One region of the Streptomyces sp. SID8374 genome, then DNA from elsewhere that is predicted to be linked to it. Evidence: riboswitches for the same ligand, from Rfam matches in the RefSeq annotation. Region 1 holds a riboswitch; each other region holds the start of a gene.

Region 1 (5,835 bases):
ACCGTTGCGGAGCCTTGCGGCATCCGCGCAGCCGGCTGCCGGGAGCCCTTCGGATCGGGCGGTGACCACCACTCCCCCGCCCTTCGGTCACAACTCCGTCACCAACGGAACATCTGGCTCCTGCGGGTGCACCCGGCTCACTAGCGTCGCTCCTCCACGAACTTCCTTGGGGGACCGATGAATTGGAACGACCCGCAGCACCCGTCACGCCAAGCGGACTGGGGGCCTGGTGTCACCGTGCCGCCGCAGAGCCCTTCCACCGGGCCGCGTTGGGCCCGTAAGCGCGTCGTACTCCCGGCCGCCGGTGTGCTGTTCCTGCTCGGCATCGGGATCGGTGCCACCGGTGAGCAGCCGGAGACCGTGCGGACGGCCGCGGTGAAGAAGGCGGAGCCGGGGCCGACGGTGACCGTCACCGTGACGGAGACCGCGAAGGTCACGGTGACGGCCGACCCGGAGCCCGCCCCGACGGTCACGAAGATCAAGAAGGTGCGGGTGACCGTCACCGCCCCGCCGCCGGAGCCTGCCGCCGAGGCGCCCGCCCCGGTCCAGGACGATGACGACGACGCGGGCGGGGCGTACACGTACTACAGGAACTGCACCGCCGTCCGCGCCGCGGGCGCCGCCCCCATCAGGAGGGGCGAGCCCGGGTACGCCTCCCACCTCGACCGCGACGGTGACGGAGTCGGCTGCGAATAGACGCCCACCGCCCCTCCTGGATGCCGCGAACGCGAAAGCCACGCCCCTCTTCTGTACGTCCTGTACATTTTTGACGGGGCGTGAGCGCGGACCGGCCTGCGCCGCCCCCGCGTTCCGTCGCGCACCCAGGAGAGGGGCTCCGCCATGATCCGACCCGCCGCCCGCCACGTCCTGCCCGAGTTCACCGAACGCACCCCGTCCGGGACCCGGACCCAGGACCCGTACTCCAAGCTCCTGTCCGAGCGGATCGTCTTCCTCGGGACTCCGGTCGACGACACCGCGGCGAGCGATCTGATCGCGCAGTTCATGCACTTGGAGCACGCCGATCCGGGCCGGCCGCTCTCGCTCTACATCAACTGCCCCGGCGGCTCGTTCGGGGCCATGGCGGCGGTCCACGACACGATGCGGTTCCTGACGTGCGACGTGGAGACCTTCTGTCTGGGGCAGGCCGGCTCCTACGCGGCCGCCCTCCTGGCGGCCGGAACGCCGGGACGGCGACATGTCCTGCCCGGCGCGCGGGTAGTCATTCGGCAACCCGCACTGGCGGAGCCGGTGCGGGGCCGGCCGTCCGACCTGGAGATCCACGCGCGCGAACTGGTGCGCACCCGCGAGCTGTTCACGGCGATGCTGGTCCGCCACACGGGCCGGACCGCCGAGCGGGTCACCGCCGACATCGAACGCTCCACCATCCTCGACGCGCAGGCCGCCCTCGCCTACGGGCTGGTGGACCACGTCGTGGAGAACCGCACGCTCCCCCAGCCGCCGCACGACGCGAGGTGAACCGCCCATGGAGCCACCGGAGTTCCCGCCCCTGCCCGCACTGACCCGCGCCGAGGGCGAGTTCATCGACCGCTATCTGGCGGTCCTGGACCAGGTGGGCCGGATCAACCCGGCACACGGCGGCGACACCTACAGCGCGCTGCGGGCGGCGCAGGCCCTGGCCTCCGGGGCGGCGGCCCTGCGCGACGCGCTGGCCCTGATGCATGAGCGCGGCGAGCGGCAGATCCACGCGGCGACGCTCGTACGGGCCCTGCGGGTGCTGGACGGCGAGCGGCGGGCGGGCAGGGTCGCCGTGCCGCCGACCCCGAACTGAGCCGCGCCGCGCGCCGGGAGCGCATTACGGGAGCGGGGCGGTCGCCCCGCCGTGCGACACGCCCGGTCCAGCGATCAATTTCCCTCGCTCGTTCGGCGTAGGGGATCACCCGCGCGAGCGACGGCCCAACTTGCGTCCGACGCGCGGGCTGTACTCGAAATGCCCCCTTTCGTCGCTGGTACGAGGGTGTGCGCCGGGCTCGTCGGCGGGCGCGAATCCGCCCCGTCCACCCGAACGGTTCAGTGGTGAGGAGACTCACAAATCACTGTTTCGACTCGGAAATCCGGCACTTCGTGAGTCAAGATCCCTGGGACGACAAGCCCCCGCCGCCGCGGCGGGGCGGTCCGGGTGGACGCCGAGTCCTGCCGCTTCCCGGATGACTGGTCGACAGGAGTGGATCGGCAGGAGTGGAGGACCCAAGCACAACGGGCCGACCGGGAGACCGGGAAGCCCTCGGGGTGAAGCCGCGTGAAGCGGCCGGGCAACTTCGCCAGCCCGAACCCGACAGGTCATCCTTCACAGGCGGCTGACGAAGGGTTGCGCATGTCTGCGCAGGTTCATGTCCCGTCTCTGTTCGCCCGGGTCGGTACGGCTTCCGTACTCACCCTGGCCGTGACGTCCTCGATGCTCGCACCAGGTCTGGTCAACGATGCCGAGGCCGCCACCCATTCGACGAAGGCGCTCAAGATCGCCGCGTCGAAGAAGGGCGCTCCTTACAAGTACGGGGCCACGGGTCCCAGCCGGTTCGACTGCTCGGGGCTGACTCTCTACTCGTTCAAGAAGGCCGGGAAGAAACTCCCCCGCACGGCACAGCAGCAGTACAACAAGACCAGCCGTATCGCCGCATCGAAGCGGAAACCCGGCGACCTGGTCTTCTTCCATTCCGGGCGCAGCGTCTACCACGTGGGCATCTACGCCGGGGGAGGCAAGATCTGGCACTCCCCCAAATCCGGGGACGTGGTCCGCAAGGCGAAAATCTGGTCCAAGAGCGTCTGGTACGGACGGGTCCGCTGACCCACCGACCGGACGCTCTTCCCTTGCGGGCGGTACGGGCACATCTGCCGGCGCCGCCCGCGAGGGCCCCGGCGCCCCTCAGCGCAGAAGGGGCCCGGTCACCAGCGCCAGGCCCAGACCGGTGAGCGCCACACCGCTGCCGCCCTCGATCGCCCGGGCGGTACGCGGCCGGCGCAGCCACCGGCCCAGCCGGTCCACGAGCAGGGCCACGGCCGGGAACCAGACGAGGGCCAGAGCCACCACGAGGGCGGCCAGCAGGAGCGTCCTGGGCAGCGGCGGCTGCCCGTCGGGGACGAACTGCGGCAGCAGGCTGAGGAAGAGGACCGGCGCCTTCGGGTTGAGCGCGTTGGTCAGGAACCCCTGACGCAGCGCGCGCCCGAACCCCTCGGGCCCCTCCGGCGGTACCCGGTCCGGCGTACGGCCCTTCTCGGAGGCCCGGCGCCGGAGCGCGTACAGCCCGCTGATCCCGAGGTACAGCACGTACGCGCCGCCGAGCAGCTGGACCGTGCGGAAGAGGACGGGCATCGTCACCAGCACAGCGGCGAGCCCCGCCACGGCGAGCGCGGTGTGCACGAGCAGCCCCCCGGCGACGCCGAGCGCGCTGGCCAGGCCCGCGGTGCGGGAGGCGAGGGCGTTGCGTACGACGACGGTGAAGTCGGCGCCGGGCAGCGCCACCATTCCGGCGGCGACCCCGGTGAAGGCGATCAGTTGTGCGTCCATGGGGTCCAGCCTGGACCTGCGGAGCCTTTAGCGTGTACTAGCAATCTTCTGGGGCCGGCTAAAGGAACGCTTCATGTACGACCCGACGCGGCTCGCCGCACTGGTGGCGGTCGCCGAGACCGGATCGATCACACGGGCCGCCGCCCACCTGGGCTACACCGCGCCCGCGCTCTCCCAGCAGCTGGCCAAGCTGGAGCGCGAGGCCGGGGCGACGCTGCTGGTGCGCCACCATCGCGGGGCGCGGCTGACGGCCGCCGGTGAGCTGCTGGCGGGCCGGGCGAGGCGGGTCCTGGACGAGCTGGACCAGGCGCGGCACGAGCTGGCGCAGCTGGCCGGGCTGTCGGGCGGCAGGCTGCGGGTGGGGACGTTCACGACGGCCGGGGTCCATCTGCTGCCGCCGGTCCTGAGCGCGTTCCGGCGGGCCCACCCGGAGGTCGATCTGGCCGTCACCGAGTACGAGCCGCCGGGCGGGATCGCGGCGGTGACCGAGGGCGAGGTGGACCTGGCGCTGACCCACACCTACGAACCGGCGGTGGCGGACCCGCCGCCCCCGGGCGTCACCGTGGAGCCCCTGCTGGTCGAGGAGCTGTTGCTGGCGACCGCCGTCGGGCACCGGCTCTCCGAAGGCACCGGACGGCTGCCGGTCGCGGAGCTGGCGGGCCGGCCGCTGATCAGCTCCGCGCCGGCGCATCCGCCCCGGCGCGGGGTGGAGAGCGCGCTGGCGGCGGCGGGCGCCGCACCGGCGGTGGTCTGCGAGTCGCCGGGCTACGCACTGGTGTGCGCGCTGGTCAGCGCCGGGCTCGGCGTGGCCGTGGTGCCGGAGATGGTCGCGTCGCTGTCGCCCACGCCGCTGGCCGTCCGGCGGCTTGAGCCCGCGGACTTCCGCCGGACGATCTCCGTGGTGCACCGCGGCGACCGGGCGACCGCCGCGGCGGCGACGCTCCTCGCACTGCTGCGGAGCGGGTACGGCCGGGCGGCGGCCCGCTGAACCGTGGCGGCCCCCTGCACCACGGCAGCCCTCTGCACCGTGTCAGCCCCTTGAACGGTGGCGGCCTTCGCGAACCCTGTCGTCAGCCCTGGACCGCCACCGCCCAGGGCAGCGCGATCCAGACCGTCTTGCCGCCCTCGGCCGTCGGGACGACCGTGAGCCGCCCGCCGTACTCCTTGGCCAGCGCCCGGATGATCACCATGCCGCGCCCGTTGTCCTGCCGTACGGCGGCGGGCAGCCGCTGAGGCCACCGGGGGTGACTGTCCGTCACGCCCAGACGCAGTTCCTCGTCGCGTTCCAGGCGCAGATCCACGGTGAAGGTGGGCGACTGGCCGAAGGTGTGCTGGACGGCGTTGGTGGTGAGTTCGGAGATGATCAACCGGATGGTGTCGGCGAGATCCGTGTCCTCGGAGAGGCCCCATTCGGCCAACGTCCTGGCCACATATCTGCGGGCCGAGGAAACCGAGGCCGGATCGCTCGGCAGGGTGACGGTTGCTTCCTGATGGTCTGCCATGGCGACGCCGTCCCTTTCGCGCCCCGGCCGACCGGCAGTCGGCCAGGATTGTGCTTCGCGCCAGACTGCCACTGTTGAAGCTCGCTGTAACGATGTTCGACCAAGATATGCATATATCTGTCGCTCGAAGCGGTGAATTCGGGCCCGCACAACCGGGGCGGAGGGCACACTGACCCCCTTGCGGGCCCGAACCTTGCGGTGCGTGTCGGACCCGTCCCGTTCCGTTCCGCACAGCGCGAGGAGACCTGGATGCTGCACGGCCCCGTCGTCCGACGGCGGAAGCTCGGCGAGGAGTTACGGAGTCTGCGGCACGCCTCCGGACTGACCAGCCGGGACACGGCGCGGCTGCTCGGCTGGCACCAGTCGAAGGTGAGCCGTATCGAGACCGGCGCCAGCGGGGTCAGCCCCCAGGACGTGACGCGCCTCCTCGACGTCTACGCGGTGCGCGACACCCAGCTGCGCGCCCTGCTCGAAGTGCTCGCCGGGTCGGCGGGCGGCGGCGGCTCGGGGTGGTGGCACGCCTACCGGGGCCTGATCCCGCCCCAGTACCGCGACTTCATCAGCCTGGAGTCGCAGGCGAGTACGGTGCGGACCCTGGAGACCTCGGTGGTGCCGGGGCTGCTCCAGACCGCCGGTTACGCGCGGGCGGTGACCCGGGCCTCGCTGGACGGCTTGCCGCCGGACGACCTCGACTCCCTGGTCGAGGTGCGGCTGACCCGTCAGAGGGTGCTGCGCGCGAAGCCGCCGCTGCGGTTCACCGCCGTCCTGGACGAGGCGGTGCTGCACCGGGAGGTGGGCGGCCCCGAGGTG
Region 2 (5,835 bases), on a different contig from region 1:
CTGGTCCGCGTGCACCCCGGTGAGGAGTGGCTGTACGTCCTCGGCGGGCGGCTGCGGGTCGCGCTGGGGGAGACCGTGCACGATCTGGACCCGGGCGACAGCGCCCACTTCGACTCGCTCACCCCGCACCGGATCGCGGCCCTGGACCGGGGCGGGGCGGAGCTGCTCTTCGTCCACTCCCTGCTCCAGAGCCCCTCGGCCGAGCTCTGCCTCGGCAACGCGCTCCACGCGCGCTGACCCCTTCGTCCCACCGGCCGCGAGGCCGGCAGAGAGGACCGTCATGTCCGATTCCGAGCACTACGACCCGCTGAGCCCGAGGCACCCGAAGTCCACCAAGGACTCGCAGGAGCGCCGGATGCCGCGCGGTCTGGTCATCCGGCTCTTCGCCTACCTGGTGGTCGGCCACGTGATCGCGGCCTTCCTCTACCTGCTCTTCATGGTGGCGGGTGCCGAGTAGGCCGTCAGCCCTGGTCGAGGAGCCGCTCGCGCAGCCGCTCCCGGGTCTCGGGGGAGACGTTCAGCCCTTCGGACAGATAGCGGTCCGTCGTGCCCCAGGTCTCGTCGATGGCCGCGAACGCCGCCTCCAGGTAGGAGGACTGCGCCCCGAAGAGCGGGTTGAGGAGCTCCATCACCTCGGCGGACATCCCGACCTCGGACATGTCCGTGCGCTTCACCTTGTACCGGCGGTGGGGGTCGTTGGACTTGAGGTAGTCCGCCTCGATCGCCTCGCGCTCCACACCGACCGCGAGCAGCGAGACCGCGATCGACAGCCCTGCCCGGTCCTTGCCCGCCGCGCAGTGCATCAGCGCGGGCACACTGTCCTCCGCCAGCGCGTGCAGCACCCGGCTGTGCTCGGCGGTGCGGTCCACGATGGTCGACCGGTACATGGTGATCATGCGCTCGGTGCCCTTGCCGTTGGCGAGGATGGAGCGCAGCTGCTGGATGTTCCCGTCGCGCACCAGCCGCCAGAACTCGGCTCCGTCGGCCGGGTCGGAGAGCGGAATGCTGACATTGCGGACACCGGCCAGCTCGATGTCGTACCCGTCGAGTTTGTGGTCGGCGGAGTTGCGGAAGTCGAAGACGGTGTGCAGCCCGAGCCCGCCGAGGAAGAGCGCGTCCTCGGCGGTGGCGTGCGCCAGGTGGCCGCTGCGGTAGAGCCTGCCGAAGGCGGTGCGCCGCCCGTCCGTGGTGGGGAGCCCGCCCACGTCGCGGAAGTTGCGGACTCCGGTCAGTGCGGTCTCGGTCGGCGGGACCTGCGGCACCTGCTGCGTCACGGTGGCTCCTGGAATCTCTGGCGTCGGCGCGGCTCTCCGGCGAGGGCGCTCCTGCGACGATACGACATCGGTGCACGGGGAAATCAATGGTCTGCTGACGGCGCGTCAGGGATGGCGTCCACGCCATGTCCGTATTGGTGTATTTCGCAGAACATGCCCCGCTAATGGGGGAGATGGGATTCCGCAGGTGAGCGGGATCATATCCGTGACGGACCGTGGCGGTGGCGCCCGGCCGTTTTCCCGGGATCCGTACGGAAAGCCAAGATCCGTAATCCACGGAGTGTGACGGGAAATCCGAACCGGAATTGAATCGATGTTTCCGGCGTGCAACCGACGGCTTGTTCCTGTCGTCCTGACTCGTTTACGGTCACCGTCAATCCGGACGGACCGCCTAATCCTGCCGCCGCCCGGAATTCGCACCCACCCACTCACGTGTGGCAGGAGCGGGGGAACCAGGTAAGCCGCCGGCCCGGAGCGATCCGGACCGGCTCGGGGTGAAGTCGCCATCCGGCGGCCGGGCATCTCCAGCCCGAACCCGACAGCTCACCTCGCAGGCGCCGGAGAGGAACTTCCCCATGCCCGCAAAGGGTAAGCACCGCCGTCCCAAGTCCGGCCCGATCCACCGCGGCGTCCTCGCCGCGGGCACCGGCGGCGCCGTACTCGCCCTCCCGCTGATGGGTGCCACCGGCGCCCACGCCGCGGAGAAGGCGGCCCCCGCCGTCAAGCCCGCCGCCGCGCAGAGCGCGCAGCAGCAGGCCGCACCGCAGACCGCGCCCGCCACGGCGAAGAAGGCCGCCCCGAAGACGTACTCCGTCGTCTCCGGCGACTACCTCGCCAAGATCGCGGCCGAGCACCAGGTCAAGGGCGGCTGGCAGAAGCTGTACCAGGACAACCGCTCCACCGTCGGCGGGAACCCCAGCCTGATCTTCCCGGGCATGAAGCTGACCCTCGGCGCCAAGGCGTCCGGCTCCGCCGCGCCTTCCGAGGCCAAGAAGTCCGCCCCGGCGCCCAAGGCGGCCGCCCCGAAGGCCGCGCCGAAGAAGGCCGAGCCGGCCCCGAAGGGCGACACCCTCTCGGCCGACGAGTCCGACGCCGCCGCGCAGACCGGCACCTCCGCGCAGACCGGCTCTTCGCAGTCCACCGGCTCCGGCTGGACCGCCCCGCTGGACAACCCCAACGTCACCACCCAGTACCGCGCTTCCGGCTCCAGCTGGTCCAGCGGCTACCACACCGGCTCCGACTTCCAGGCCGCCTCCGGCACCCCCGTCAAGGCCATCGGCCCGGGCACCGTGGTCTCGGCCGGCTGGAGCGGTTCGTACGGCAACGAGGTCGTCATCAAGCACGAGGACGGCATGTACTCCCAGTACGCCCACCAGTCCTCACTGAGCGTCTCCGCCGGCCAGACCGTCACCGCCGGCCAGCAGATCGGCCTCTCCGGCTCCACCGGCAACTCCACCGGCCCGCACCTCCACTTCGAGGTCCGCACCGGCCCGAGCTACGGCTCGGACGTCGACCCGGTCGCCTACCTGCGGCAGCACGGCGTCTCCCTCTGACCCGAGGGCAACACGAAGTGATCGAGGGGCGGTGCGCGGCGGCGCACCGCCCCTCCGCTTATTCCGGGTTTACCAAAACCTGACCGGGTGGTCTATCTCACCACCCGTCAACCCCATATTACGGTCGCGTAGGTCACATTGAACGGTGCAGGATAAGTGCTTGTGGCAGACGATTCGAGAACCCAGCAGCAGAACATCATCGGGTCGTACGCGGCGATCGGGGACAGTTTCACCGAGGGCGTCGGCGATCCCGGTCCCGACGGCACCTTCGTCGGCTGGGCGGACCGGTTCGCGGTTCTGCTCGCCGACCGGCTCCCGGCCCCCGACGACGCGGCGACGAACCCGGACGAGACCCGGCACGGCAATTTCCGTTACGCCAATCTCGCCGTACGCGGACGCCTCCTCGACCAGATCGTCGAGGAGCAGCTCCCCCGCGCCAAGGAGCTGGCTCCCGACCTGGTCAGCTTCTGCGCGGGCGGCAACGACATCATCCGGCCCGGCACCGACCCCGACGATCTGGCCGAGCGCTTCGAGCGGGCCGTCGCGGACCTGACCAACGCCGTCGGCACCGTCATGGTCACCACCGGGTTCGACACCCGGGGCGTCCCGGTGCTGCGCCATATGCGCGGCAAGATCGCCACGTACAACGTCCACCTGCGGGCCATCGCCGACCGCTACCAGTGCCCCGTACTCGACCTGTGGTCGCTGCGCTCGGTCCAGGACCGGCGCGCCTGGGACGCCGACCGGCTCCACCTCTCGCCCGAGGGCCACACCCGTGTCGCCCTGCGCGCCGCCCAGGTCCTCGGCCACGACGTGCCCGCCGACCCGGACCAGCCCTGGCCGCCGCAGGCCCAGCGCCGCCCCTTCGACGAGCGGCGCGACAACATCCAGTGGGCCAGGGAGTACCTGGTGCCGTGGATCGGGCGGCGGCTGCGCGGCGAGTCGTCCGGCGACCACGTCGAGGCGAAGCGGCCGGACCTGCTGCCGCTGTAGCGGTCAGGGCTCCAGCAGCGGAAGCGCACGCCGGGACGGGCCCCTGGGGATGGGCCCGGTCGGCGGCGTGCCCGCGCCGAACCCGGCGGGTATCCGCTCCAGGACACCGCCCGCGAACACGTCGTACAGCGGCAGCGTCTCCAGGTGCACATAGCCGATGTGGCAGTCGCACACGGCGAGCGGGCAAGCCCGGGGGCCGAGCGCCGCGCGGTAGCTGCCGTCGTAGAGGTTGCCCAGCTCCGCCTTGACGAAGTGGCAGCGGCGCACCGTGCCGTCACCGTCCACCGAGATCACCGACTCACCCGTCCGGCAGGGCAGCCCCGCCGAGGTGTGCGGATGTCTGCTGTAGGGGAAGAGCGGGTCCAGCTCCGTCCACCGCTCGGCCTCCTCGTCGGTGTACGTATGGCCCTCGGCGGCGTTCACCCAGAGGTAGACCTCGGAGGGCAGCGCGGCGCGCAGCCGCCGCGCCTCGTCGAGGTGCTCGTCGAACCCCACCACGCCCACGCTGTAGCGGATGCCCCGGGCGGACAGCTCCTGGCACTTCCCGAGGAACCGCTCGTACGGTGTCTGCCCCGGGTGGTACGTGCACCAGAGCGCGACCCGCTCCGGATCGGCGTCCGCCAGCCATGCGGTGCGGCCGCTGAGGTTCGTCTGGATGGCGACCCGGCCGATGTGCGGCAGATGGGAGAGCTCGGTCAGCGCGCGCCGGTACCAGGAGCGCACCAGGCCCTCGCCCCACGGCGTGAACAGCACCGAGAGCCGGTCACCGGTCTGCGCCGCCGCCCACGCGGTGAACCGCTCCAGCGCCTCCCGGTCCGCCGTCAACTGGGCCCTGCTGTCACGCCGTTTGGCGAACGGGCAGTACGGACAGTCGTAGTCGCACGAGGCCAGCGGGCCCCGGTAGAGGATGGTCAGGTCCATGGCCCGCTCACTTCCGCTCGTACGCGGCCATCGCGGCCCGCACCCCGGGGGAGAACAGCGCCGGACCCAGCGCGTCCGAGTGGGCCAGCCCCAGCGGGGAGAGCCGCAGCAGACCCTCCGGAGCCTGGCCGTCCAGCCAGCCCCGGTCCGCGAACCGCTCCAGCTCGGCGGGGAAGTCCTCCGACGGGTCCGTGCCGAAGCGGGCGCGGTAGTCGGCCACGGGCAGACCGGCTGCCTGGAGCAGCGACTGGAGGAGGTGGCGCCTGCGGGCCTCATCCGCGTCGACGTATCTGCCGACCTCGGCCCGGGAGAAGTCCTCGGTGGTGGTGAAGCGGTCGATGATGGAGCGGATCTCCCGCATCTCCACCGCGTAGTCGAAGGAGTAGTGCAGGGCCGCCGTGTAGGAACGGGCCCCGCAGCCGAGCCCGATCATGCCGTCCGTCTGGCACGCGTAGTCCTCGGGGCCGTCCTGCGACTCGCGGGGGGCGTCGGCGCGCCGGAACATCCGCATCGACACCTGCTCGTAGCCGTACGCCAGCAGATGGTCCCGGCCCACCGCGTACAGCCGCAGCCGCTGCTCGTCCCAGGCGGCCTGCTCCAGGGCCTCCGCCTCCGGGCCGCTCCCGCTTGCACCCAGACGGTGCAGACCGGTCAGCGGGCGGACGTACAGCGGGTAGAGATACAGCTCCTCGGGCCGCCAGGCCAGCGCGGCGTCCAGCGAGGTGAGCCAGGTCCGCTCGGTCTGGCCGTCGATGCCGTAGATCAGGTCGATGTTCAGCACCGGTATCCGGGCGTCCCGGATCCGGCCGAGCGCCCCCTCCACCTCTGCCCGGCGCTGCGGCCGGACGGCGGCCCGCGCCTCTTCGTCCACGAAGCTCTGTACGCCGATGCTGACCCGGGTCGTCCCCCGGTCCGCCAGCACGGCCAGCCGGTCGGCGGTCGCGGTGGACGGGGACGTCTCCACCGACAGCGGGACCGCGAGCAGGTCGGCGCCCATCCGCTTCTCCGCTATGTCGCAGAGCCGCTCCAGCTCACCCGCGGTCAGGAAGGTCGGGGTGCCGCCGCCGAACGCCGCCGCCGCGAACCGCACCGGC
Region 3 (5,835 bases), 2.9 Mb from region 1:
CGCTCAATCGGGCGCTGGCTCCAGCGCCATCGCACCGGCTGACCCCGCCGACCCCGCAACGGGGTGTGGTCGGAGTGGCCGCTCCGATGGCGTAGAGTGGTGTTTACCGACGCGGGGTGGAGCAGCTCGGTAGCTCGCTGGGCTCATAACCCAGAGGTCGCAGGTTCAAATCCTGTCCCCGCTACTGAAGATCCAGGCCCGGTACGCAGATCACTGATCGCGTGCCGGGCCTGAGTCGTTTCCGGAGCCCGACGCTTTCCGGCTTGACCTTGACGCAGCGTAAAGATCTAGCGTTTCCGGCATGGAGTGGTCCATCCAGGAAATCGCCAGAAGGGCCGGCACCACGAGCCGCACGCTCCGGCACTACGGGGACCTCGGTCTCCTCACGCCGAGCCGGGTCGGGAGCAACGGCTACCGCTACTACGACCAGGACGCCCTCGTCCGGTTGCAGCGCATCCTGCTGCTGCGGGGGCTGGGGCTGTCCCTGCCCGCCATCAAGGGGGTGCTCGAAGGGCAGCGGGACACGGCCGTGGCGTTGCGGGCGCATCTGCTCCTGCTCGAACAGGAACAGGAGCGCATCGGGCGGCAGATCGCCTCGGTGCGGACCACTCTCCACAAGACGCAGGAGGGGAGGGAACTCATGGCCGAGGAAGTGTTCGACGGGTTCGACCACACCGCTCATGAGCGGGAGGTGACCGAGCGCTGGGGGCGTGAGGCGTACGAGAAGGGCGACCGGTGGTGGCGTTCGCTCGGGGAGGCCGGGAAGCAGGCATTCCGGGACGAGCACGACGCCATCGCGCGGGACTGGGGGCGGGCCAGGGAGGCCAGGGTCCGTGCCGACAGCGAGGAAGCGCAGGGGATCGCTCGGCGGCACTGTGCGTGGCTGTCCACGACGGTCGCTCCCAGCCGGTCGTACGTCATCGGGCTCGGCGAGATGTATGTCGCCGATCCGCGCTTCGGAAAGAACTACGATCGCTACGGGGACGGCACCGCCGCCTTCGTACGGGATGCACTGACGATCTACGCGGAACAACGGCTCTCCGGCTGACCAGGGGAGCGCAGGGGTTCCCGGCCGCTTTTTCCCCCTATTTGGCCGACGACGAGTCGCCGCACGGCGCGGCTCCGGGAAGCCTGGACGGGGCGCGGTACCGTCCGCAGCCGTGGCCGGACCGGGCAGGAGTGCACAGGTGGGGATGGCGGAGAAGGGGCGCGGACGCGTGACGGGGAGCTTCGGCCTCCCGGGGCGCGGGCTGTCCGGCTCCGGGCGGGGCAGGTCCGGCTCCCCGGGAGGTTCCGCGGGGCGAGGGAAGCCGGGAAGTTCCGCCGGGCGCGGGAAGCCGGGAGGGTCTGCGGGGCGCGGGAAGCCGGTGGTGGCCCAGAACCGGGGCACCCGGCGGTTCGTCCGGCTGCTGCCGGTGCTGCTGATCGGCGGCGGGCTCCTCTTCGACTCGCTCGCCCCGCCCAACTTCACCGCCGTGCCCCTGTTCGTGGCCGCGCCGCTGATCGCCGCGCCCTTCTTCTCGCTCGCCAGCACCATCCGTACGGGTGTGGCCTCGGTCCTCTCCGTCATCGCGATGCGGCTCTCCGACGGGACGTCCACCCAGGTCGTCCCGGTCATCGAGATGATCACGGTCCTCACCGCCGCGGCCCTGGCCCTCGTCATCAACGGGGTCGTGCGCCGCAGCAACGAGCAGCTGGCCTCGGCGCGGGTCATCGCGGAGACCGCCATGCGGGCCGTCCTGCCGACCCCGGCGGAGCGGATCGGCGGGCTCCAGGTGGCGGCGCGGTACGAGGCGGCGCAGGCGGACGAGTTCGTCGGCGGGGACCTGTTCGCGGTGGCGGACACCCCGTACGGCGTACGCCTGGTCGTCGGCGATGTGCGCGGCAAGGGGCTGGACGCCGTGGAGGCGGTGGCGGTGATCATCGGGGCGTTCCGGGAGGCCGCCGAGCAGGAGCGGTCCCTGGAGGGCGTGGCGCAGCGGCTGGAGCGGGCGCTGGCGCGGGAGGGGACGCGGCGGTACGGGCTGGACGCCATGGAGGGGTTCATCACCGCCGTACTGGCCGAGATCCCGCCCGGTTCGGCCTCGCTGCGCCTCGTCAACCGCGGCCACCCCGAGCCGATCCTGCTGCACGCGGACGGGGCCCTGGAGGTCCTGGCGCCGTCCGTGCCCGCGATGCCGCTGGGGATGGACCTCGGGGTGTGGCCGGACCGGTCCGACGAGTGGGAGATGCCCCCGGGGTCGACGCTGCTCGCCTTCACGGACGGGCTCTCCGAGGCGCGGGACGCGCACGGGGTCTTCTACGACCCGGCGGCCCGGCTGCGCGGCCGGATCTTCCCCGGCCCCGAGGAGCTGCTCTCGGCGCTCACCGACGACGTACGGCTGCACACCGGGGGCCGGTCGACGGACGACATGGCGCTGCTCGCGGTCAGCCGGCCGGCGGAGGGGCAGCCGCCGCGGCGTACGACGGTGAAGATCGTCGGCCGGGGCGATGACACGGTGCGTAATTGAAGGGCGCCGCTCCGCATAACAGTTGACACACCATCAGAAAAAGAGGTGTGGGCGAGGGGTCGTCAAGTCGTCCGATTCGGGCCGCTTGTGGACGGTAAGTTCCCGCCGGAGCCGTTAATGATCAACAGGAACAGCTTGGAATCGGGCCCGTCTGTCTATTAACGTTCGATAACGCAGCGCGGTCGTCCCAGCCGTCGTCAGAGACGGCGCCGTGCGCGAGCGCCGAATCCCGCAAGGGAACCGGGGAACCACCTACATGGGGTGAATCGGACGCCTGTGTCTCGTGAGAGGCGGAGGGGTCCGTAGGAGACCTTCCTGCTCCGAACCCGTCAGCTAACCCGGTAGGCGAGAAGGAAGGAAAGGAGTGCGCCCACGTGGCGTCCAACAAGCCTGCCCCTGAGGCCCCGTCACCCTTCACTGCCGATGGCCTCGGTGGTCCGGAGCGGACGTGGGAGGAGTGGAACCCCACCGCGGAGTCCGTCCGTCCCGTGCGCGGCAAGCACCGCGTGGCCAAGCAGCGAGGCCTCGCCCGCAGCTCCACGGTCCTCGGGGTCGGCGTCATAGCGGCTGTCGGTGCGGGTGGCATGGCCACCGCCCAGTCCAAGCCCCCGGTCTCCATCTCCCTTCCCGATTCCATCGCGGACAACCTCCCCGACGCCAAGTCCCTTCCCGGTGTCGGGGCCTTCATGTCCGACGAGGCCGAGGCCGCCCCGGTCACCGCCGCCCCGCTCACCACCGCGGGCATCACGACCGCCGAGGCCGACCAGGGCACCACCGACGCCGGTGAGGCCCTGCGCGCCCGCATCCTCCAGCAGGCCGAGCAGCAGCAGGCCAGCGCCGACGCCGAGGCCAAGGCCGCCGAGGAGAAGGCCGCGGCCGAGAAGGCCGCCGCCGACGCGAAGAAGCAGCAGGACGAGGCCGAGGCCGAGGTCAAGGCCAAGCTCGCCGCGGAGAAGAAGGCGGCGGAGGAAGCGGCCGCGAAGAAGGCCGAGGAAGAGCGCCTCGCCAAGCTCCGCGCCAGCTACACCCTGCCCACCTCGTCGTACACGCTCACCTCGACCTACGGTCAGTCCGGCGCGATGTGGTCCTCGGGCCAGCACACCGGCCTGGACTTCGCCGGGGCGGCCGGATCGCCGCTCAAGGCCGTGCACAGCGGCACGATCACGTCGGCCGGCTGGTCCGGTTCATACGGCTACCGCACGGTCCTCCAGCTGGAGGACGGTACGGAGATCTGGTACGCCCACCAGTCCTCGATCGACGTCTCGGTCGGCCAGAAGGTCAGCACCGGCGAGACCATCGGCCGCATGGGCGCCACCGGCAACGTGACCGGCGTCCACCTCCACCTGGAGGTCCGCACCGCCGGCGGCTCGGCCATGGACCCGGCCGCCTGGCTGAACAGCAAGGGCCTCTCCGTCTGATCCGTCCGAGGAGCCCTGATCCCTCTGAGGAGCCCCGATCCCTCCGAGGATCCCTGATCCGTCCGAGGGTCCCGCTCCGTCCGAGGGTCCCGCGCTCCTTGCAGGTGCGCACCCCTCGCAGGGGCGTACGCACCACCCCGAAACCCCGGCAGCCCTGACGCTCACCCCCCGACGTCAGGGCTGCCGGTCTCTCCGGCGGAGTGCGGGCGGATGGAATATCCGGCTCCGGCACCGTCGTTGAACACCCACATGACTTCTCTGCGCACCCTCGGCAGCTCCGACCTCCAGGTCTTCCCCCTCTCCCTCGGCGGCAACGTCTTCGGCTGGACGGCGGACGAGGACCAGTCCTTCGCCGTCCTCGACGCGTACGCCGCGGCCGGCGGCAATTTCGTCGACACCGCCGATGCCTACACCGCCTGGATCGAGGGCAACCACGGCGGCGAGTCGGAGACCGTCATCGGCAAGTGGCTCGCCTCGCGCTCCAACCGCTCCGACATCGTCGTGGCCACCAAGGTCGGCGCCCACCCCGACTACAAGGGGCTCTCCGCCACCACCATCAAGGCCGCGGCCGAGCAGTCGCTGCGCCGCCTCGGCACCGACCACATCGACCTCTACTACACGCACTTCGACGACGAGACCGTCCCGGTCGAGGAGATCATCACCGCCCTCGACCAGCTGGTGAAGGACGGCAAGGTGCGCCACATCGCCGCCTCCAACATCAGCCCGGAGCGCCTCCAGGCGTCCCTGGACTTCTCCGAGCGCGAAGGCCTGGCCCGGTACGTCGCCCTCCAGCCGCACTACAACCTGGTCTCCCGGGACACCTACGAGGGCCCGCTCCAGGAGACCGCCGCCCGCGCCGGGCTCGCGGCCGTACCGTACTTCGCGCTGGCCGCAGGCTTCCTCACCGGCAAGTACCGCCCGGGCGCGACCGTGGAGAGCGCCCGCTCGGCCAAGGCGGGCGAGCACCTGGAGTCGGAGCGCGGCCGCAAGGTGCTGGCCGCCCTCGACAAGGTCGCCGCGGAACGGGACGCCGAGATCGCCACGGTCGCCCTCGCCTGGCTCGCCGCCCGCCCGACGGTCGCTGCCCCGATCGCCTCGGCCCGCACGGTCGACCAGCTCCCCGCCCTGCTGGCCGTCGCCGACCTGGAGCTGACGGACGCGGAGCTGACGGCGCTCACGGAGGCGTCGGCCTGAGCCGGACCGCCTGAACCGCCTTACGGGGGAGGCGGGGTGGGGCCGTAGGGGGTGTGGTGGCCGTACGGAGGTTGCTGCGGGGGCGGGGCGCCGTAGCCGTACCCGGTTCCGTAGCCCTGCCCCTGCCCGTAGCCGTAGCCCTGCCCCTGCCCGTATCCCTGGCTCTGCCCGTAGCCGTACCCGTACCCATATCCGTACGGCGTCTGCATCGGCATCGGCGGCCGGGGGTACGGGCGCGGGCGCGGGGCCGTGCCGGTCATGTGGGCCGCGTGGGTGAGGGCCGGGGCGGCGATGTCGCGGCGCTGCCAGAGGTGGTGCAGCAGCTCCCGTTCCCGGGCGGCGAAATCCGGGCCCACCGCGTCGTGGCGGGCGCGGCGGCGCAGGCCGGCCAGGGTCGTCGCGAACGACTCGTACTCGGCGACCGCGCGGGCCGCCGCCCGGCCCCGGGAGCGGTCCTGCTTGCCGTGCCAGTGGCGGGCCAGGTCGCGGGCCACGCCCCGGGTCCGCATCGAGGAGAGCGCCAGGGGCTCGGCCGGGGTCAGCCAGCCGGCCGTGGCGTACGCGGGGAGTTCGGCGGCGAGCGTCCGCAGCTCCCGCCTCCGCCACCAGACCGCCAGCCAGGTCACCAGCGCGAAGACCGGGACCATCACCACCCCGTACACCGCGTAGAAGCCGTACGGGCCGAAGGCCGACGAGCCGTTCCACAGGGCGTG
Region 4 (5,835 bases), 4.2 Mb from region 1:
GGCGCCGGCGCCGGTGGCCGAGGTGGCGGTGGCGGCCCCGGCGAGCGCCAGGGTGGCGGCGGTGCGGGCAGCAGGGCCGGTGAAGGGGCGCTGCTTGGGTTTCCGGTGAGCGGATTTCCGGTGCGCGGCCACGGGGGCGGCATCCTTCCTGTCGGCTGCCCGCCGGGGGATACCGGCAGGCCCGCCAGGGACGCTAATCCGGGCGCACGGAAAAGGTTCGCCATGACAGCTATTGCCCGGATGTGACGTTTCTTCGTCGCCGAATGACCGGAGACGCGGAGACGGAACTGATCATTCCGGCAGGTTCGGGCGCGGGGCGGACAGTTCCGGCGAAGGGCCGGAGAAAGGCTTACCTCACTGATCGGCGACGCTCTGGCCATGGCTAGGCTCCGGAGCCATGAACGCACTCATCGGCGTCTTGGTCGCCCTGCACATCGTCGGCATCGCCTCCCTGCTGGGCGGCTTCCTGACCCAGATGAAGGCCATGGGCGCGGGCACCGCACGCTTCGTCCCCGCCATGCTGCACGGCGCCCTGACCATGCTGGTCACCGGCGTCGCCCTGGTCGGGCTCAACCAGGCCGACGACCAGGCCGTCAACAACATCAAGATCGGCGTGAAGCTGGCGCTCCTCGTCGTCATCCTCGCGCTCGTCTACGTCAAGCGGGACGAGGAGAAGGTGGAGAAGGGCGCGTTCGCGGCGGTCGGGGCCCTGACGGTCGCCAACATCTTCATCGCGACCCTCTGGACCTGAGGGACCCCGGGGGTGGCCACCGGTCAGGCGGCCACCCCTGCTCCCCGGCGCTACGCCGGACGCACGCTGCCGTAGATCGGCATGTAGTAGATCGACTCCTCGCGGACGTTCGCCCCCGGCTTCGGGGCGTGGATCATCATCCCGTCGCCCTTGTAGATGCCGACGTGGCTGATGTCGTCGTAGAAGAAGACCAGGTCCCCGGGCTGGAGGTCCGACGTGGCGACCCGCGTGCCCACCTTCACCTGGTCCCAGGTGGTCCGGGGCAGCGTCACCCCCGCCTCCCGCCAGGCCGCCTGGGTCAGCCCCGAGCAGTCGTACGAGGCCGGGCCCGAGGCCCCCCACACGTACGGCTTGCCGATCTGGGCGCGGGCGAAGGCCAGCACCTTCTCGGCCTTGGCGGCGTAGCCGCTGCCCGCTCCGGTCCCCGAGCCCGTGCCCGTACCGGACCCCGGGCTCGTCCCCGTACCCGTACCGCTGCCGGAACCGGAACCGCTGTCCCCGTCCGACTCCTTGGCGGCCTCCTCGCGGGCCTTCTTCTCCGCCGCCTCGCGCTCCTTGGCCTCGGCGGCCTGGCGGCGGGCCAGCTTCTCCGCCTTCTCCTTCGCCTCGGCCTCCTTCTTGCGCTCCAGCTCCGCCAGCCGCGCCTTCTCCTCGGCGGTCAGCTTCGAGAGCAGGGACCGGGCCTCGGTGAGCTTCGTCTGCACCTTCTGCTTGCTGGAGCGCAGGGTGGCCTGGGTCTCGGTGAGCGACTCCAGGCTCTTCACGGCCTCCGCGCGCTTCTTCGACGCGGCGGCCTGCTGCTCACGGAAGTCGTCGACGGCCTTCTGCTGCCGCTCCGTCGACCGGCTCATCACCTGGTTCTGGTCGAAGTACGCCTGCGGGTCGTCCGCCAGGAAGAAGGTCGCGGTGGGCGCGATGCCGCCGGTGCGGTACTGCGCGGCCGCGTAGGACCCCAGCTCCCGGCGGGCCTCGTTGATCTTCTCGGTCCGCTTCGCCACATCGGAGAGCAGTGTGTCGACCTTGGCGCGCTGGGCGGTGGAGGCGGCCTTCGCCCGGTTGTACTGCTGGGTCGCGCTGCCCGCCTGCCGGTAGAGCTCGTCGACCTTCTTCTGGACGTCCTCGATGGCCGGCTTCGGCTCGGCGGGGGCGGCGGTCGCGCTCTGCGTGGAGAGCAGCGTCACAGAGGCCAGCGCGGCCGTCGTGAACCCGACGGCGGGGGTGGTGGTGCGCACCTTCGTGCGCGGCTTGCGATGCGATGCCAAGACCGGCATCTCCTTCCGTGGACCGCCTACCGGGTTAGCTGTCGGGTTCGGACGGAACGGAAGGCTGTCCTACGGTCCGGATGCGAGCGTACGGACCGATTCACCCCGGTTGTGCGTGTGGGTCCCCGGTTCCGAACTACCGGGAGGGCAGCACGGATTCGGCAGAGGTGACCGTGAGACGCGGGTCGTCTCAGGGAGATTACGGATCACCTGACCGAGCACGCTAGCCAACGCGTGGCACCGCTGGGAAGGAGGATGAGCGATATGCCCGATACATTTTCGTGACCTTTTCGGATCAGGGGCCCCGTACCCCCTCCGACCGGGCACTCCTTCACGGAACGTGAGAGTCCGCTCTCCGTGCGTACGGCCGGGAACGACCGCTTCCGGCCTTCGGCCGAACGTTGTCGGTGCGGCCCCCTAGACTCGGATGGCGATGAGCAGCCTCTTTGACGACAGTTTCCTGACCGGCCTCCAGTCCGCGGAGGACGGCCCGCCGCCTCCCCCCGAGGACCACGCACCCGAAGCGGTGCCGGAGGGTCTCTTCGAGGGTGTCTTCGACGCGCCCCCGCCGCCCCGGGACGGGTATTACCGGGACGGCCACCCGCGCCCCGTGATCGACGCCGCGGCGCTGCTGGACGGGCTGAACACCGAGCAGCGCGCCGCCGTCGTGCACGCCGGGTCCCCGCTGCTCATCGTCGCCGGGGCCGGCTCCGGCAAGACCCGGGTGCTGACCCACCGCATCGCCCACCTGCTGGCCGAGCGCGGGGTGCACCCGGGGCAGATTCTCGCGATCACCTTCACCAACAAGGCCGCGGGCGAGATGAAGGAGCGCGTGGAGCAGCTGGTGGGCCCGCGCGCCAACGCCATGTGGGTCATGACCTTCCACAGCGCGTGCGTCCGCATCCTGCGCCGCGAGTCGAAGAAGCTCGGCTTCACCTCGTCGTTCTCGATCTACGACGCCGCCGATTCCAAGCGGCTGATGGCCCTGGTCTGCCGCGATCTCGACCTGGACCCCAAGCGCTACCCGCCGAAGTCCTTCACCGCCAAGGTCTCCAACCTCAAGAACGAGCTCATCGACGAGGAGACCTTCGCCGGGCAGGCAGCGGATGGTTTCGAGAAGACCCTGGCCCAGGCGTACGCGCTTTACCAGGCCCGGCTGCGCGAGGCCAACGCGCTGGACTTCGACGACATCATCATGACGACGGTCCACCTCCTCCAGGCCTTCCCGGACGTGGCCGAGCACTACCGCCGCCGCTTCCGCCACGTCCTGGTCGACGAGTACCAGGACACCAACCACGCCCAGTACACGCTGGTACGGGAGCTGGTCGGCCCGTCCGGAGAGGCCGCCGACGCTCCGGCCGAGCTGTGCGTCGTCGGTGACGCGGACCAGTCGATCTACGCCTTCCGCGGCGCGACCATCCGCAACATCCTCCAGTTCGAGGAGGACTACCCCGACGCGAAGACAATCCTCCTGGAGCAGAACTACCGCTCCACGCAGACGATCCTCTCCGCTGCCAACGCCGTCATCGAGCGCAACGAGAGCCGCCGCCCGAAGAACCTGTGGACCAACGCAGGCTCCGGCGCCCGCATCACCGGCTATGTGGCCGACACCGAGCACGACGAGGCGCAGTTCGTCGCCGACGAGATCGACCGGCTCACCGACGCGGGCGACGCCAAGGCGGGCGACGTCGCCGTCTTCTACCGGACCAACGCCCAGTCCCGTGTCTTCGAAGAGATCTTCATCCGCGTCGGCCTGCCCTACAAGGTCGTCGGCGGTGTGCGCTTCTACGAGCGCAAGGAGGTCCGGGACGTCCTGGCGTACCTCCGCGTCCTCGCCAACCCCGAGGACACCGTCCCGCTGCGCCGCATCCTCAACGTGCCCAAGCGCGGCATCGGCGACCGCGCCGAGGCCATGATCGACGCCCTGTCGATGCGCGAGAAGATCTCCTTCCCGCAGGCGCTGCGCCGCGTCGACGAGGCGTACGGCATGGCCGCCCGCTCCTCCAACGCCGTCAAGCGCTTCAACACGCTGATGGAGGAGCTCCGTACGATCGTCGAGTCCGGCGCCGGACCCGCCGTCGTGCTGGAAGCCGTCCTGGAGCGCACGGGCTATCTCGCCGAGCTCCAGGCCTCCACGGACCCGCAGGACGAGACCCGTATCGAGAACCTCCAGGAACTCGCCGCCGTCGCCCTGGAGTTCGAGCAGGAGCGCGGCGACGAGGAGGGCACCGGCACGCTCGCGGAGTTCCTGGAGAAGGTCGCGCTGGTCGCCGACTCGGACCAGATTCCCGACGAGGACGAGGACGGCTCCGGCGTCATCACGCTGATGACCCTGCACACGGCGAAGGGCCTGGAGTTCCCGGTCGTCTTCCTCACCGGCATGGAGGACGGCGTCTTCCCGCACATGCGGGCCCTCGGCCAGACCAAGGAGCTGGAGGAGGAGCGGCGCCTCGCGTACGTGGGCATCACCCGCGCCCGTGAGCGCCTCTACCTGACCCGGGCCGCGATGCGCAGCGCCTGGGGCCAGCCCTCGTACAACCCGCCCTCGCGGTTCCTGGAGGAGATCCCGGAAGCGCACCTGGAGTGGAAGCGCAAGGGCCCGATGGCGGCCCCGGCCGGACCCACCTCGGGCATCACGTCCTCGCTCTCCTCCTCGCGCTCGCGCTCCGGCCCCTCGGGCTTCGCGACCCGGCGCGGTACGGAGAAGCCCACGGTCACACTGGTGGTCGGGGACCGGGTCACGCACGACCAGTTCGGGCTCGGCACGGTGACGGCCGTCGAGGGGTTCGGCGACCAGGCCAAGGCGACGGTGGACTTCGGCGACGAGCGCCCGAAGAAGCTGCTCCTGCGGTACGCACCGGTCGAGAAGCTGTAGGAGGACGTACGCGAGAGGGGCGGGACGGCTGTCGAAGCCGTCCCGCCCCTCTTGTCGTGTCGCTGTGAGGCCAGGCCAAGCCAGGCCTCAGGTCGGGTCGACGCCGTGGCTGCGCAGCCACGCCAGCGGGTCCACCGACGCGCCGCCGCCGGGGCGGACCTCGAAGTGCAGGTGCGGGCCGGTGGAGTTGCCCGAGCTGCCCGCGTACGCGATGACGTCGCCGGCCTTCACCGGGCCGGAGCGGATCTTGGTGCTGCTGAGGTGGCAGTACCAGGTCTCCGTGCCGTCGGCCATGGTCACGATCGCCATGTTGCCGTAGGCGCTGTTGTACTGGGTGCGCACGGTGCCGTCGGTCGCGGCCATCACCGGGGAGCCGTATCCCACGGGGAAGTCGATGCCCGTGTGCACGGACATCCAGTTGACGCCCGCCTGGCCGTAGTAGGCGCTGAGCCCGTGCTGCTTGACCGGCAGGACGAACTTGGGGCGCAGCGCCTCGCGGCGTGCGGCCTCCTCCTCGCGCTTCTTCTTCTCCTCGACCTGCCGCTGCTTGAGGTCGATGCGCTCCTGGGTGCGGCTCGCGCGCTGGCGGAAGTCGTCGCTGCCCTCGGAGAGCTGCTCCAGCTGGCTGTCCAGCTTGTTGTTCGCGGCGACCGGCTTGACCGTGCTCGGGTCGGCGATGGCCAGCGAGGTGGTCTTCTCCTGCTTGTCGTCGTCGCTGATGCCGCTGACGGAGGCGGCCGCGATACCGGCGACGCTCATCACGCAGGCGGAGGGGACCGCGACGGTCAGGAGGGCGGACCGCTTGGCGGGGCTGCGGCGGCGGGCCCGGTTGCGCGGGGCGGGGGCGCGGACCACGGTGCGGTCCACGGAGAGCGGGGCGGGGCCGGGGGCGCCGCCGTCGTCCGGCGCGGTGGCGGCCTCCGGGGCGAGGCCCTCTTCGTGCCCGG

Evidence for each region. Region 1 has a riboswitch for cyclic di-AMP ahead of GTY67_RS02765 (C40 family peptidase). Riboswitches for the same ligand answer to the same signal wherever they lie in the genome.
Region 2: it holds a riboswitch for cyclic di-AMP, as region 1 does, so the genes downstream of both, GTY67_RS31225 (LysM peptidoglycan-binding domain-containing M23 family metallopeptidase) here and GTY67_RS02765 (C40 family peptidase) in region 1, are expected to answer to the same signal.
Region 3: it holds a riboswitch for cyclic di-AMP, as region 1 does, so the genes downstream of both, GTY67_RS15400 (M23 family metallopeptidase) here and GTY67_RS02765 (C40 family peptidase) in region 1, are expected to answer to the same signal.
Region 4: it holds a riboswitch for cyclic di-AMP, as region 1 does, so the genes downstream of both, GTY67_RS21755 (C40 family peptidase) here and GTY67_RS02765 (C40 family peptidase) in region 1, are expected to answer to the same signal.

What each region holds. Positions count from the first base shown of each region.
Region 1 covers NZ_WWGH01000001.1:627,122-632,956, forward strand. The annotation lists gene GTY67_RS02750 (excalibur calcium-binding domain-containing protein) at 178-696, shown strand; gene GTY67_RS02755 (ATP-dependent Clp protease proteolytic subunit) at 841-1,476, shown strand; gene GTY67_RS02760 (hypothetical protein) at 1,484-1,789, shown strand; cyclic di-AMP (ydaO/yuaA leader) riboswitch at 2,143-2,329, shown strand; gene GTY67_RS02765 (C40 family peptidase) at 2,333-2,803, shown strand; gene GTY67_RS02770 (LysE family translocator) at 2,882-3,523, opposite strand; gene GTY67_RS02775 (LysR family transcriptional regulator) at 3,597-4,511, shown strand; gene GTY67_RS02780 (ATP-binding protein) at 4,594-5,025, opposite strand; gene GTY67_RS02785 (helix-turn-helix transcriptional regulator) at 5,275-5,835, shown strand, end outside.
Region 2 covers NZ_WWGH01000002.1:1,779,123-1,784,957, forward strand. The annotation lists gene GTY67_RS31215 (XRE family transcriptional regulator) at 1-237, shown strand, start outside; gene GTY67_RS34715 (DUF6126 family protein) at 281-457, shown strand; gene GTY67_RS31220 (tyrosine-protein phosphatase) at 462-1,274, opposite strand; cyclic di-AMP (ydaO/yuaA leader) riboswitch at 1,686-1,846, shown strand; gene GTY67_RS31225 (LysM peptidoglycan-binding domain-containing M23 family metallopeptidase) at 1,850-2,827, shown strand; gene GTY67_RS31230 (SGNH/GDSL hydrolase family protein) at 2,990-3,820, shown strand; gene GTY67_RS31235 (STM4011 family radical SAM protein) at 3,824-4,741, opposite strand; gene GTY67_RS31240 (STM4012 family radical SAM protein) at 4,749-5,835, opposite strand, start outside.
Region 3 covers NZ_WWGH01000001.1:3,533,081-3,538,915, reverse strand. The annotation lists partial or broken gene GTY67_RS15420 (alpha/beta fold hydrolase) at 1-7, opposite strand, end outside; tRNA gene GTY67_RS15415 (tRNA-Met) at 111-184, shown strand; gene GTY67_RS15410 (MerR family transcriptional regulator) at 302-1,048, shown strand; gene GTY67_RS15405 (PP2C family protein-serine/threonine phosphatase) at 1,188-2,510, shown strand; cyclic di-AMP (ydaO/yuaA leader) riboswitch at 2,721-2,873, shown strand; gene GTY67_RS15400 (M23 family metallopeptidase) at 2,885-3,928, shown strand; gene GTY67_RS15395 (aldo/keto reductase) at 4,178-5,122, shown strand; gene GTY67_RS15390 (PrsW family intramembrane metalloprotease) at 5,143-5,835, opposite strand, start outside.
Region 4 covers NZ_WWGH01000001.1:4,853,036-4,858,870, forward strand. The annotation lists gene GTY67_RS21745 (C40 family peptidase) at 1-132, opposite strand, end outside; gene GTY67_RS21750 (hypothetical protein) at 398-751, shown strand; gene GTY67_RS21755 (C40 family peptidase) at 802-2,022, opposite strand; cyclic di-AMP (ydaO/yuaA leader) riboswitch at 2,021-2,187, opposite strand; gene pcrA (DNA helicase PcrA) at 2,447-4,888, shown strand; gene GTY67_RS21765 (peptidoglycan DD-metalloendopeptidase family protein) at 4,976-5,835, opposite strand, start outside.